4 regions of the Arthrobacter sp. NPDC058192 genome follow, and region 4 is predicted to be linked to each of the others. Evidence: riboswitches for the same ligand, from Rfam matches in the RefSeq annotation. Region 4 holds a riboswitch; each other region holds the start of a gene.
What was found. A riboswitch is a leader RNA that binds a small molecule or an ion and turns the genes downstream of it on or off. The one in region 4 is predicted to bind S-adenosylmethionine.
Positions count from the first base shown of each region.

Region 1: another riboswitch for S-adenosylmethionine. It lies ahead of ACFVVK_RS18635 (methionine ABC transporter ATP-binding protein); the one in region 4 lies ahead of ACFVVK_RS01845 (DUF1737 domain-containing protein).
Region 2: another riboswitch for S-adenosylmethionine. It lies ahead of ACFVVK_RS04570 (aminotransferase class V-fold PLP-dependent enzyme); the one in region 4 lies ahead of ACFVVK_RS01845 (DUF1737 domain-containing protein).
Region 3: another riboswitch for S-adenosylmethionine. It lies ahead of ACFVVK_RS16660 (homoserine O-acetyltransferase); the one in region 4 lies ahead of ACFVVK_RS01845 (DUF1737 domain-containing protein).

Region 1 is NZ_JBHVVJ010000021.1:25,685-28,885, forward strand. It holds gene acs (acetate--CoA ligase) at 1-710, opposite strand, end outside; gene ACFVVK_RS18630 (CoA-binding protein) at 995-1,420, shown strand; SAM riboswitch class I at 1,508-1,597, shown strand; gene ACFVVK_RS18635 (methionine ABC transporter ATP-binding protein) at 1,731-2,543, shown strand; gene ACFVVK_RS18640 (methionine ABC transporter permease) at 2,536-3,201, shown strand.
Region 2 is NZ_JBHVVJ010000003.1:189,400-192,600, forward strand. It holds gene ACFVVK_RS04570 (aminotransferase class V-fold PLP-dependent enzyme) at 1-1,139, opposite strand, end outside; SAM riboswitch class IV at 1,174-1,287, opposite strand; gene hisN (histidinol-phosphatase) at 1,456-2,268, opposite strand; gene ACFVVK_RS04580 (ribosome small subunit-dependent GTPase A) at 2,344-3,201, opposite strand, start outside.
Region 3 is NZ_JBHVVJ010000017.1:55,708-58,908, reverse strand. It holds gene ACFVVK_RS16665 (MFS transporter) at 1-37, opposite strand, end outside; gene ACFVVK_RS16660 (homoserine O-acetyltransferase) at 209-1,393, opposite strand; SAM riboswitch class IV at 1,405-1,520, opposite strand; gene ACFVVK_RS16655 (bifunctional o-acetylhomoserine/o-acetylserine sulfhydrylase) at 1,593-2,909, opposite strand; SAM riboswitch class IV at 2,971-3,086, opposite strand.
Region 4 is NZ_JBHVVJ010000001.1:387,398-390,598, forward strand. It holds gene ACFVVK_RS01840 (hypothetical protein) at 1-701, opposite strand, end outside; SAM riboswitch class IV at 1,090-1,204, shown strand; gene ACFVVK_RS01845 (DUF1737 domain-containing protein) at 1,247-1,552, shown strand; gene ACFVVK_RS01850 (rhodanese-like domain-containing protein) at 1,549-1,968, shown strand; gene ACFVVK_RS01855 (O-succinylhomoserine sulfhydrylase) at 1,969-3,177, shown strand.

The DNA of each region.
Region 1 (3,201 bases), on a different contig from region 4:
GCCTCGGCGGAGAAGCCGCCGAAGACCAGGGAATGGATGGCGCCGATGCGGGCCACGGCAAGCGTAATGATCACGGTTTCGGGGATGACCGGGAGGTAGATGACCACACGGTCGCCCTTGGTGATGCCCAGGTCCAGGAGGGCGTTGGCGGCCTTGGACACCTCGCGCTGGAGTTCGGCGTAGGTCACGGCACGGCGGTCACCGGGCTCGCCCTCGAAGTGCAGGGCCACCTTGTCTCCGCGCCCCGCCGCTACATGGCGGTCGACGCAGTTGTAGGCGACATTGAGCCTGCCGCCTTCGAACCAGGTGATCTGCGGGCCGGTGCCGGCCTCGATGTCGGCCGGGACGCGGCGGTGTGCGGTGTGCCAGGGCTTGCCGCCGTCTGTGGGACCGGCCGGCAGGTCCGCCCAGTCAAGACGGAGGGCCTGGGTTTCCCAGAACGCAATCGACTCAGCCTGGAGGGTCCCTGCAGTGGCTGCGCCGCTGTGCCGGGGGGTGGTGCCGCGGTGACGCGCCGGTCCGTCAATGGGGACGCCGTGCACTGCGCCGTCCGTGGGCTCGGTCAGGGACCATCCCGAAGAGCCGCGAGAGGAGCCGGGCGCGTCACGCAGCCCTGCTTCGTTCGCCGTCGCGTCCGAAGGGGTTTGGAGGGTTGCCTCGCCTGGAGTACGGGCAAGGGTGGGCAGGGCGGAAGAAATCTCAGGGGTCATTGCAGCACTCCATCGGTCCTGGCAGTAGCACCTCGTGTTCGCGTGTTCTCCACGGGAACCGTTCAGCGGGAATGGTCGTCCCACGTCACCGGGGTTGCTGCGGCTTCATCGATCCAGGTCTCTCGGCCGCTCGGGATGGTCAGTATCAACTAGAGCCGAGTTGCACGATTCCGCCAAATCGGCGTCTTCGGGGCTGTAATATTCGTTCATCGAGGCCGCTGGTGCGGTGTTTCATTCATTTGTTCGGCCCTGCGTCCGAATCGCTGCAGGCGTAGGCTGAAGGCATGACTCACGTTAACGATCCGGCAGTCATTGACCGCCTCATGCGAACCAAAGGCGTGTGGGCGGTGGTCGGTCTCACCACCAATGAGTGGCGTTCAGCCTATGACGTTTCCCTCTACGTCCGGGACCGGATGGGAATGGAGATTATCCCGGTCAACCTGCCCGGCGACGATGTCCACGGCGAGAAGGGCTACCGCTCACTGGCGGAGATCCCAGACCAGAAACACCCGATCGACGTCGTTGACTGTTTCGTCAACTCGCACAAGGTCGGGGCCGTCATAGACCAAGCCATCGCAGTTGGTGCCAAAGCGGTCTGGCTGCAGCTGGGCGTGTTCGATGACGCCGCGGTGGAGCGCGCCAAAGCCGCGGGACTGGACGTGGTGGTGAACGCGTGCCCGGCCCGCGAAGGGTGGCACATCGGCATCTAGCTGCCCCCAATAGCGTGAGGGAAAAGTCGGTTACAAAATGTGACCGGCTTTTTCCGTTTCCGTCATGTGCCGTGTGAGATGGGGTGGTAACCATCCCGAGCGGCCGAGAGATCTGGCTCAGTGACGCCGCAGCAACCCCCTCCTTGAGGAAGGTGCTACCGCCAGGACCGATGGAGAACCTCTGTGTTCCGTAGGCTCATCGGCTTCGCCTAGCGGAGCCGGGGCCCAAGGCTCAGGGCTTTCCTCGGGCGAGCCCGAAGGAATTCATGAACACGCAGGCAGCGGCGCGACCCCAAGCAGGTGATGACCTGTGATTGAGATCCAGAACGTCACCACGACCTTTGACTCGGCGGGCGGCCGCTTCACGGCCGTTGACGATGTCAGCCTGCACATCAAGCGGGGCACCATCCAGGGCATCATCGGGTTCTCCGGTGCCGGAAAGTCCACGCTGCTGCGAAACATCAACCTCCTGGAGCGTCCGACATCCGGACGGGTCCTTGTGGACGGGGTTGACCTGGTGACCCTCTCCGACGCCGAGCTCCGGACCAAGCGGCACGACATCGGCATGATTTTCCAGCACTTCAACCTGCTCAACAACCTCACAGCCCAAGAAAATGTGGAGCTGTCCCTGAAGTTCGCCGGCGTGGGCAAGGCAGAACGCCGCCGCCGCGCCGCCGAAACCTTGGCCATTGTGGACCTCGCCGACAAAGCGTCCACGTATCCGACCAAGCTCTCGGGCGGCCAGAAGCAGCGCGTGGCGATCGCCCGTGCCTTGGCCACCGGGCCCAAGGTGCTGCTCTGCGACGAGCCGACGTCGGCAGTTGACCCCCGCACGACGTCGTCGGTCCTGCAGTACCTCGCCGACGTCAACGCCGAATTCGGCATCACCATTGTGGTGGTCACCCACGAGATGAACGTCATCAAGGCGATCGCCGACAACGTCGCTGTGATGGAAGACGGCCGGGTGGTGGAGCGGTTTGATCTCACCGAACTCCAGCGCCCCGACTTCCACCCGGCAACGTCGATCGGCCGCTACTTGATCTCCGATGAGATCCAGCTGGACCGCTCCGGAAGGGACGCCGCCCACACCACAGTCGCTTCGGAGGACCTGATCAATGTTTGACCGCATACTGGAAGTCCTGCCCGAAATCGGCGTCGCCATGGGGCAGACCCTCACCATGCTCCTGGTGGCCATTCCGCTGGCCGTACTCCTCGGCACACCCCTGGGTGTCCTGCTGTACACGATCGGTCCCAACGGGCTCAAGCACAAGCCAAAGCTGCACCGAGTCCTGGACGGACTGGTCAACCTGCTCCGCTCGTTCCCGTTCCTGATCCTGCTGATCGCCATCATTCCCGTCACCAGGTTCATCGTCGGCACCACCATCGGCACGGCCGCCGTCATTGTTCCGCTGAGCATCAATGCCATCCCGTACTTTGCCCGGTTCGTGGAGCAGAACCTCAGCCAGCTCGGCGGCGGAGTGGTTGAGGCGGCCCGGTCCATGGGAGCCAGCCGGTCCCAGATCGTGCGCGACGTCCTGATTGTGGAGGCCAAGCCAGGCATCGTCAGTTCCATCACCATCATGACCGTCAGCTTTATCTCGTACTCGGCGATGGCCGGCCTGGTGGGCGGCGGCGGCATCGGAGACTTCGCGATCCGGTACGGCTACTACCGCTACGAAACGCCGCTCATGATTACGGCGATTGTCCTGATGATCCTGCTGGTCACCCTCGTTCAGCTGGGCGGCTCCTACATCGCCCGGCGCCTGGATAAGCGGCTCTGA
Region 2 (3,201 bases), on a different contig from region 4:
AGGTAGGCGGCCACCAGCCCGGCGTCGTAGCCTTCCACGGAAAAGTTCACGACGCCGATGGTGCTGGTCTGATCCTCGGCGGGGGAGGAATCGGCAAAGATCCGGTGCACGGTCACGCCTTCGATGCGCTCGAGTCCCGCGACCAGGAAGGACCGGATGGCATCCTCATGGGCGTACCACTGCGCCGGGTCCAGTTCCCCGATGACCTGGGTGGCGCGGGCAAGGGCGGCGGCGCCGAGGACGTTGGGCGAGCCGCCCTCGTGCCGGGCCGGCCCGGTGGTCCAGCTGACGGAGTCAAGCCGGGCGTCGCGGACGGCGCCGCCACCGGCAAGGTGGGGGGTGCCGGCGTCGAGCCAGTCGGTCCGCCCCACGAGCACGCCGGCGCCGAACGGGGCGTAAAGCTTGTGCCCCGAGAAGGCGACGTAGTCGACGTCGTCCGCGGCGGTATCGATCCGCCGGTGCGGGGCCAGTTGCGCGGCGTCGACGACGATCCGGGCGCCAAACTCGTGCGCCAGCGCAGCCAGGGCCCGGATCGGCAGGATTTCGCCGGTGACGTTGGAGGCGCCGGTGACGGCCAGCAGGCTCACACCGCCGCGGGCAAGCTCCTCCCGGAGACGGTCGACGGTGGCCGCGAGGGTGGGGGCGGCCACGATGCTGCGGTGCGGGACGTTCTGCCAGGGCAGGAGGTTGGCGTGGTGCTCGATGTCGAGGTAGAGGACTTCGCCGGCGGGCCGGCCGTCCCGCAACGGCAGGCAGCCGGCCAGCAGGTTCAGGGAATCGGTCGTGTTCCGGGTGAAGATGACGGAATCATCCGGCCGGCCGCCGACGAACTCCCGCACAATGTCCCGGGCGTTCTCGTAAACGGAGGTGCTGATCTGGGATGCATAGCCGGCGCCGCGGTGGACGCTCGCGTAATACGGCAGGATTTCGTTCAGGTAGGCCGAGACCACGGAGAGGGCCGGGGCGGAGGCGCCATAGTCGAGGTTGGCGTAGCGGGCGGAGCCGCCGGTGATCAGCGGAGCCTGGATTTCGGCCCCGGTGACGGCGGCCAGCGGGCTGGCGGCCGCGGCAAAGCGTCCGGCAGCCCGCCGGGCCTCGGCGTGGAATTCGGGGGCGGTGGGGAAAACGGCAGTTGTCATGGGACCTCATTCGGACAGGACCCCACCTCGTGGGAATCCGCGCTTGCCGTGCCCGTTCCGGACCGGCCAGGTCGTCACCCGGGGCACCCCACCGCGACTGGAGGGTTGCCGGCCAGCAAACCGGGGTTTAGCGCTGGCACTCGTGACCTGCATCGAGCGTAGGACATCCCCGCGGGCGGGGAAAAGGCGGCCCCGGAATGTGAAGCGCTTTGTTACGCAGCCAGAACGGCCCAGTGGCCGAACAAAAGACGGCGGCAGCCCCGGAAAGGGGACTGCCGCCGTCGAATGTTCGATATGCCCGGAAGTCTGAAGGAGCCTAGAGGAGGTCGTCGAGGCCGGGGTTGAGCCGTTTGAGGACTTCGGAGTGGAGGATGGAGTTGGTGGCCAGGGCGTTGCCGCCGAACGGCCCGTCGACGCCCTCGAGCGAGGTGAAGCGGCCGCCAGCCTCGGTCACGATCGGCACCAGGGCCGCCATGTCGTACAGGTTCAGTTCGGGTTCGCAGGCGATGTCCACGGCTCCCTCGGCCACGAGGCAGTATGACCAGAAGTCACCATAAGCGCGGGTGCGCCACACTTCCTCAGTCAGGCCCACGAACTCATCAAGGTTGCCGCGTTCCTTCCAGCCGCCAAGGCTGGAGTAGGACAGCGAGGCGTCCTCGAGGTTGGACACGTTGGAGACTTTCAGCCGGGTGGCAGCCGCGAGCGAGCGGCCCGTGTAGGCGCCGGCACCCTTGGCCGCCCACCAGCGCTTGCCCAGTGCCGGGGCGCTGACCACACCGACCACCGGTTCGCCCTCATCGACGAGGGCGATCAGGGTGGCCCAGACGGGGACGCCGCGGACAAAGTTCTTGGTCCCGTCGATCGGGTCGATGATCCAGCGGCGGGAACCGTGGCCCGAGCTGCCGAATTCCTCGCCCAGGACCGCATCGCGCGGACGGGACCGGGAGAGCTGGCCGCGGATGGCCTCTTCCGCGGACTTATCGGCGTCTGTGACGGGGGTGAGGTCGGGCTTCGTTTCGATCCGCAGGTCCAGCGCCTTGAAGCGGCTCATGGTCTGGGAATCGACGGAATCTGCCAGTACATGGGCAAGGCGCAGGTCATCGTTGTAACTCGAAGCGGTTTGGCTCATGGTTCCAAACTACCGGCAAAGCGGGCGGCAGGCCGGAAGCCGCGGCGCCGCGAGCCTGCCAGGGAGCCGCGCCGCCTAGGATACGGTGCCGAGTTCCTTGGTTTCCTGCGCTTCCATCCGCGGGTCCGTGCCCAGCAGGCGGCGCAGGGACGCCAGCCGCGCGGCGCCGGAGGGCCCCGCGTGCCCGGCCGCAACCCAGGCGTCGACGCCGCAGTTGACGGCGGTGGAGTCGTGTTTGCAGCCGCGTTCGCAGTCGTCGGTGCCCGGTTCCAGGTCCGGGAAGGAATGGAGGATCCGGTCAGGATCCACATGGGCCAGCCCGAAGGAGCGGATGCCGGGGGTGTCGATGATCCAGCTGCCCGCCGGGGCCGCGCTGACTTTCAGTGCCAGCGCGGAGGAGGACGTGTGGCGGCCGCGGCCGGTCACGGCGTTGACGCCGCCGGTGGCACGTTCGGCCCCGGTCAGCGCGTTGACCATGGTGGATTTTCCGACGCCGGAATGGCCCAGCATGACGGTGACTTTGCCGTCGAGGTGCTCGCGCAACTGGGACACGGCGTCCTTGTCGAGCCGGGCGGAGAGTCCGTCGTCGGAGCGGGCGTCGATGCCGGACGCGGCGGAGTCAGCGGTCTTGGAAATGATGACGGGGAAGTCGAGGTGCCGGTAATTGGACAGCAGCTCGGCGGGATCCTTGACGTCGGCCTTGGTGACGAGGAGCAGCGGCTCGATGCCGGCGTCGTAAGCGGCCACCAGCGCCCGGTCGATGAAACCGGTTCGCGGTTCCGGATTGGCCGCGGCGACCACGACGACGAGCTGGTCGGCGTTGGCCACGACGGCGCGCTCGACCGGGTCGGTGTCGTCGGCGCTGCGGCGCAGCAGCGTCTTGCGGTCCTGGATCCTGACCAGCCGGGCGAGAGTGTCGGGTTCGCCGGTGAC
Region 3 (3,201 bases), on a different contig from region 4:
TTTCTTCGCCCCTTGCGGCGGCGTTTTCCGTACTCATCGTGACTCCTTCGGTGTCGTCGTCGACACCCTGTGGACCATTGGGCTCAGCACGCGTGTGATGTGTGGCACACGGCGCCATTACCCACGAGTATGGTCGTTGCCGCGCGGAGTCTCAACGGCCATTAGCGCAGAGCGCGTCTGCAAAAATGCACACGTGCCGCACTGCTGCCTAGCCGAAGAAGCATTCCCGCAGCTGGCCGCTGAGCTGGCCGATTTCGGTCAGGAAGCCGTCGTGGCCGATCGGCGCCTCGATCATGTGCAGATCCGGGCAGCCGGGAAGCGCCTCGGCGAGCGCCCGGGACTGGGCGGGAAAGTACAGGCGGTCCGAGTCAACGGCCGCCACCAGGAACTCGGCGGTGGCCCCCGCCAGGGACTCCTGCAGGCTTCCACGCCCGCGGCAGACGTCGTGGCTCATGAGCGCTTCGGTAATGGCGATGTAGCTGTTGGCATCGAAACGCCGGGCGAGTTTGCTGCCCTGGTGATCCAGGTAGCTTTCCACCTGATAACGGCCGCGGCCGCCCAGTGGTCCGGCAGCCAGCGGTGCCTCGGACCCCTGGGCGTTCCGGCCGAACCGGCCATCGAGCTCTGCCGCGGAGCGGTAGGTGATGTGTGCGATGCGGCGGGCGAGCGCGAGTCCGGCCTCGGGCTCCGGACCGCCGTAGTAGTCCCCTCCGTTGTAGTGGGGGTCCTGGCGGATGGCCAGGGTCTGGGCCTGCGCGAAGGCAATCTGTTCGGCGGTGCTGCTCGCGCCGACGGAAATCACGGCGCAGCGCCGGACCCGTTCGGGGTACGTGACCGCCCACTCCAGGGCGCGGGCACCGCCCAGCGAGCCGCCGAGCACGGCAAACCAGCAGTCGATGCCCAGGGCGTCAGCCGCCCGCGCCTCAGCCGCGGTGGTGTCCCGCAGCGTGACGAGGGGGAACCTCGATCCCCACGGCCGGCCGTCGGGGGCGGGCGAGGAGGGGCCCGTGGAACCCGAGCAGCCGCCCAGGATGTTGATCGACACGACGAAATACTTGTCGGTGTCCACGGGGGCGCCGGGACCTGCCAGCTGTTCCCACCAGCCGGGTTCCTCGCTGGCACCGCGGGTGACGTGGGTGTCGCCCGTCAGCGCATGTTCAATCAGGACGGCATTGGAGGCGTCGGCGTTCAGGGTCCCCCACGTCTCGAAGGCCAGGACCGCGTCCGGCAGGGTGACGCCGGATTCGAGCTGCAGATCACCGATCCGCACGTACTGGACGATCCCGTCCGGCGCCCGGAAGGCCGTGCCCTGCGGGGCCTCCGTGCGGCCGGCGGCACCGTTGCGGGACGGTATGGTCTGGGGTTCACCGCTGCGGTTGAGGGCAATCGTCATCTGAGGACCTATCTTCGCGCTTGCCCGCCGTCAGCAGACCGGCAGGCCAGGTCTTCACCCGGGGCACCCCGCCGCAAAAGGAGGGTTGCCGGCCAGCAAGCCGGGGCTGTCGCTGGCACTCATGACCTTGTACGAGTGTACGAAACCGGGTGCGGAAATGACGAAGATTGTGACTTCCGTATGACAGCACGGCGGTTGGCTACGCGCCCTTGGCAGCCCGGAATCCTGCGTCGAGGTCAGCGAGGATGTCGTCAATGTGCTCCAGGCCGACCGAGAGCCGCACCAGCCCCGGGGTCACACCGGCCACGGCCTGCTGCTCGGCGGAGAGCTGGCTGTGGGTGGTCGACGCAGGGTGGATCACCAGGGAGCGGACGTCGCCGATGTTCGCGACGTGCGAGTGCAGTTCAAGGGCATCGACAAACCGCTTGCCTGCCTCGGCCCCGCCGGCGATATTGAACCCGACGACGGCGCCGGTCCCCAGCGGCCCGTACTTGCGTCCGCGCTCGTACCAGGGGCTGGACGGCAGCCCGGCGTAGGCGACCGATTCGACGTCGTCCCGTTCCTCCAGCCACTGCGCAACCTTGGTGGCATTGGCCACGTGGCGTTCGACCCGCAGGCTCAGCGTTTCGATGCCCTGGGCGATGAGGAAGGCGTTGAACGGGGACACGGCCGAGCCGAGGTCGCGCAGGAGCTGGACCCGGGCCTTGAGAATGTAGGAGAGGTTGGCGCCCAGTGCACCGTCCTTGCCGAGGTCGCGCGCGTAGACCAGGCCGTTGTACGTGGGGTCCGGGGTGTTGAAGCCGGGGAACCGGCCAGGGTCCTTGCCGAAGTCGAAGTTGCCGGAATCGACGATCACACCGGCGATCGCGGCGCCGTGGCCGCCGAGGTACTTGGTGGCGGAATGGACGACGATGTCCGCGCCCCACTCGATCGGGCGGATGAGGTAGGGGGTGGAGAGGGTGTTGTCGACGATCAGCGGCACGCCGGCCTCGTGCGCCACCTTGGAGACGCCTTCGATGTCCAGCACGTCCTGCCGGGGGTTGGAGACCACTTCGCCGAAGAACAGCTTGGTGTTCGGCTGGACGGCGTCCCGCCACTGGTCCAGGTTGTCGGGGTCCGCCACGAACGTCACGGAGATGCCGAACTTCTTCAGGGTGTGGGCCAGCAGGTTGTAGGTTCCGCCGTAGAGGCTCGGGCTGGCCACCACGTGGTCCCCGGCTTCGGCGATGTTGAGGATCGCGAAGGTCTCGGCGGCCTGGCCGGAGCTGAGCAGCAGGGCCGCGAGCCCGCCTTCCAGACTGGCCACGCGCTGTTCCACAGCGTCCTGGGTGGGGTTGCCGATCCGGGTGTAGATGGGGGCGATTTCGGCGAGCGCGAAGCGGTTCGCGGCGCTTTCGGCGCTGGGGAAGACGAACGACGTCGTCTGGTAGATCGGGAGGGACCGCGCGCCGGTGGCGGGGTCCGCCTCCTGGCCGGCGTGGATCTGGCGGGTTTCAAAGGACCAGGCAGTCGACATTGATGCTCCTCGAGGAACTGGGCACAGCACCGGACGGGGCCGTCGGCCCGGACCGGCGCAGGCGCCGCGCTTGCCCTCCGGCGGACGCCGGAAGGCCGGGTCTTCACCCGGGGCACCCCACCGCGATACGAGGGTTGCCGGCCAGCAAGCCGGGGCTGTGCGCTGGCACTCATGACCTTGGCTATCAGTGTAGGAACGGCCGAAGACCGCTGGATAGCTTTGTGACAAAGATGAAGATGACGGCTTTTCCAGGCACCCAACGGCTGTCTGCACCCGGGATGCCGGCCGGCAA
Region 4 (3,201 bases):
GCCGGCACCCGGCGGCTGACCGCGTCGCCGCCCACCCGTCCAAACGGGGTTTTTGTCTTCTCAAGGACCACCGCCACCGGCGCCATGGCGTTGCGGGCTGGGGTGCCGAACACCAGGACCACGAAATCGGCGCCCGGGATGAACTCCTGGACCAGCTGCCCGGCCGGCATGAGGTGCCATTTAACGGAGCTGGTACCGGCCAGCAGATGGACGGCGCGCGCGCCTTTGAAGACCCTCGGTTTGACGACAACCGGGCCGTTAAGGGCCGCCAAGGATGCCGGCGCGGCGGCGAGGTCGCCCGGAACCCCGAACCGGGGAACGGCAATGCCGGCTGCCTGCAGTGCCCAAACCGTGAACAGATGGTCGTTGGCGAGGGCCACGGCGGCAGGGTCCCCCACGATGATCCGCACGTCCTGGCCGAATCCGGCGCGCGCCGCGGCCAGGACCGGAAGTTCCACGCTGAGCGTCGGGATAATGACGTTGATGGATTCCCGGTCCACCAAGCGGCGCAGGTCCAGGATCATGTCAGGATCAGTGGTCGGCAGGAGCCTGACGGTGGCTTTTGCCGGGGCGCCGGAAGCCTGGCGGGTATCGCCGCGCGCGTCAGAGCCGAAGTGCGGGACGCCACGGGCGGCGAGCTGGGCGCCGACAGCCTGTCCGGCGGCGCCTGCAATGCCGGTTACCAGTATGCGCGGGCCCACTGTTGCTCCATTCCGTCGTCACCTGCCGGGCCGCGGCTGCGGCTCCGGCAGTTCCGAGCCACCGATTTCAGAAAATTTTGGGGAGGGACCGTCCGATTCACAGACAACCCGCTTCGTTGCGAGCGCCCCACCGGCTGACACGCCGGCCGGTCCCTTTAGTAAAGTGCGCAATCTGCGTTCGAACACGAGTGGCCGGTACCCGAAAGGGAGCCCGGCACTACTCGCTGCGGACGCCGTGCGCCCTGCCGCCCGCATGCCACCGGTAGCGGCCGCTCCGGTCCTGCTGCTGCGCTTGTTCCGCCTCGTTGAGGCTGACGCTGGCACCCGGTTACGCAACATGACGACGGCGGCGGTGACGGCCGGCGTCGTAAGTGTTACGTTTTTGGGGAGTAATGAGAACCGGCGCCAAGCCCTGACTGGCCGGTCGGCAACCCTCCTCTTCGCGGCGGGGTGCCTCAGGTGAATACTCGGCATATCGACCATTCGAGCTGCAAGCGTGAAAGAGGAGATCCGTCGTGCCCGACACATCCACAACGGCTGGACCTGTGACAGCAGCCGCCCCCGGCGCAGCACCCGCCGGCGGGGAAAGGCTCGCCTACCGCCTGTTCACGGGCGCCGATGACCGCGCCTTCTGCGAGCGCGTGTCGGCCGCCCTGGCCGAGGGGTACGTCCTGCACGGAAGCCCCTCCGCCACCTTCAACGGCAGCACGGTGATCGTGGCCCAGGCGCTGGTGCTGCCCGCCGCGATCGCGAGCGCGGACGCCGCCGTGGCCAACGCCGTGGATGAACTCGACTCGGACGACTTTGCTGACGAGTTCGGCGCGGTTGAAGCCTTCGAGGGCCACGCATGAGCTACGCCGGCGACCTCAGCCCGCAGGAGGCGTGGGCCAAGCTGGGGACCGGAGCCATCCTGGTGGACGTCCGGACCGAGGGCGAATGGGCCCACATCGGCGTCCCGGACACTACAACCGCAGGAGAAAGGCGGAACGATCCGCTCTTCATCCAGTGGAACCTCGCCGGCGGCCTGCCCAACCCGCACTTCGTGGACCAGCTACGGCAGCAGGCCCCGGAGGACACCGCCGTCGAGCTGGTCTTCCTGTGCCGCTCCGGCGCCCGGTCGGTCGCCGCAGCGACCGCGGCGACCGCCGCCGGCTACACCTCGTACAACGTTCTTGAGGGTTTCGAAGGCACGACTGACCGCTTTGGCGAACGCACCGTCAACGGCTGGAAGAACCGCGGCCTGCCCACCAACCTGGGAAAGATTTAAGTGACCTTCAACCCCGACGCCGCAGGCTGGGCCGCCGAAACCCAGGCCGTCCGCGGCGGCCTTGACCGCACCGGCTTCCAGGAGACCACCGAACCGATCTTCCTCACCTCCGGATTCGTCTACGAGTCCGCGGCCGCCGCCGAGCGCGCCTTCACGGGCGAGGACGAGCGCTTCGTCTACTCCCGCTACGGCAACCCGTCCGTCGCGACCTTCCAAGAGCGGCTCCGGCTGCTCGAGGGAACCGAGGCGTGCTTTGCGACGGCGTCCGGAATGTCCGCCGTGTTCACCGCCCTCGGCGCGCTGCTGGGGGCCGGGGACCGGGTGGTGGCCGCCCGGTCGCTGTTCGGTTCGTGCTTTGTGATCCTCAACGAGATCCTGCCGCGCTGGGGTGTGGAGACGGTCTTCGTGGACGGCCCGGACCTTGACCAGTGGGCGGCTGCGCTGTCCGAACCGACGACGGCAGTCTTCTTCGAGTCGCCGTCGAACCCGATGCAGGAAATCGTGGACATCGCCGCGGTGAGCCGGCTGGCGCATGCGGCGGGCGCCACCGTGGTGGTGGACAACGTCTTCGCCACCCCGCTCCTGCAGCGGTGCGGGGACCTCGGCGCGGACGTGATCGTCTACTCCGGCACCAAGCACATCGACGGCCAGGGACGCGTGCTCGGCGGCGCGATCCTGGGCACCAGGGAATTCATCGACGGCCCCGTCAAGCAGCTCATGCGGCATACCGGGCCGGCGCTCTCGGCCTTCAACGCCTGGGTCCTGGCCAAGGGCCTGGAGACCATGGCCCTGCGCGTCAACCACTCCTCCGCCTCAGCCCTCCGGCTGGCCGAATGGCTCGAGGCACAGCCGGCAGTCAACGCGGTGTTGTACCCGCTGCTGAAGTCCCACCCGCAGTACGACCTCGCGGTGAAGCAGATGAAGTCCGGCGGCACGGTCCTCACGCTGGAGCTCTCGCCCTCCCCCGGCCGCACCGCCAAGGAGGCCGCCTTCGCGCTCCTGGATGCGCTGCGGATCATCGACATCTCGAACAACCTCGGCGATTCGAAGTCGCTCATCACGCACCCGGCCACCACCACGCACCGTGCCATGGGCCCGGAAGGCCGCGCCGCGATCGGGCTCAGCGACGGCGTGGTGCGGCTTTCTGTGGGCCTGGAGGACGTCGAGGACCTGATCGGCGACCTCGGCCAGGCACTCAAGCAGGTCTAGGCTCGGCTTGCCGGTCCGCAGTTC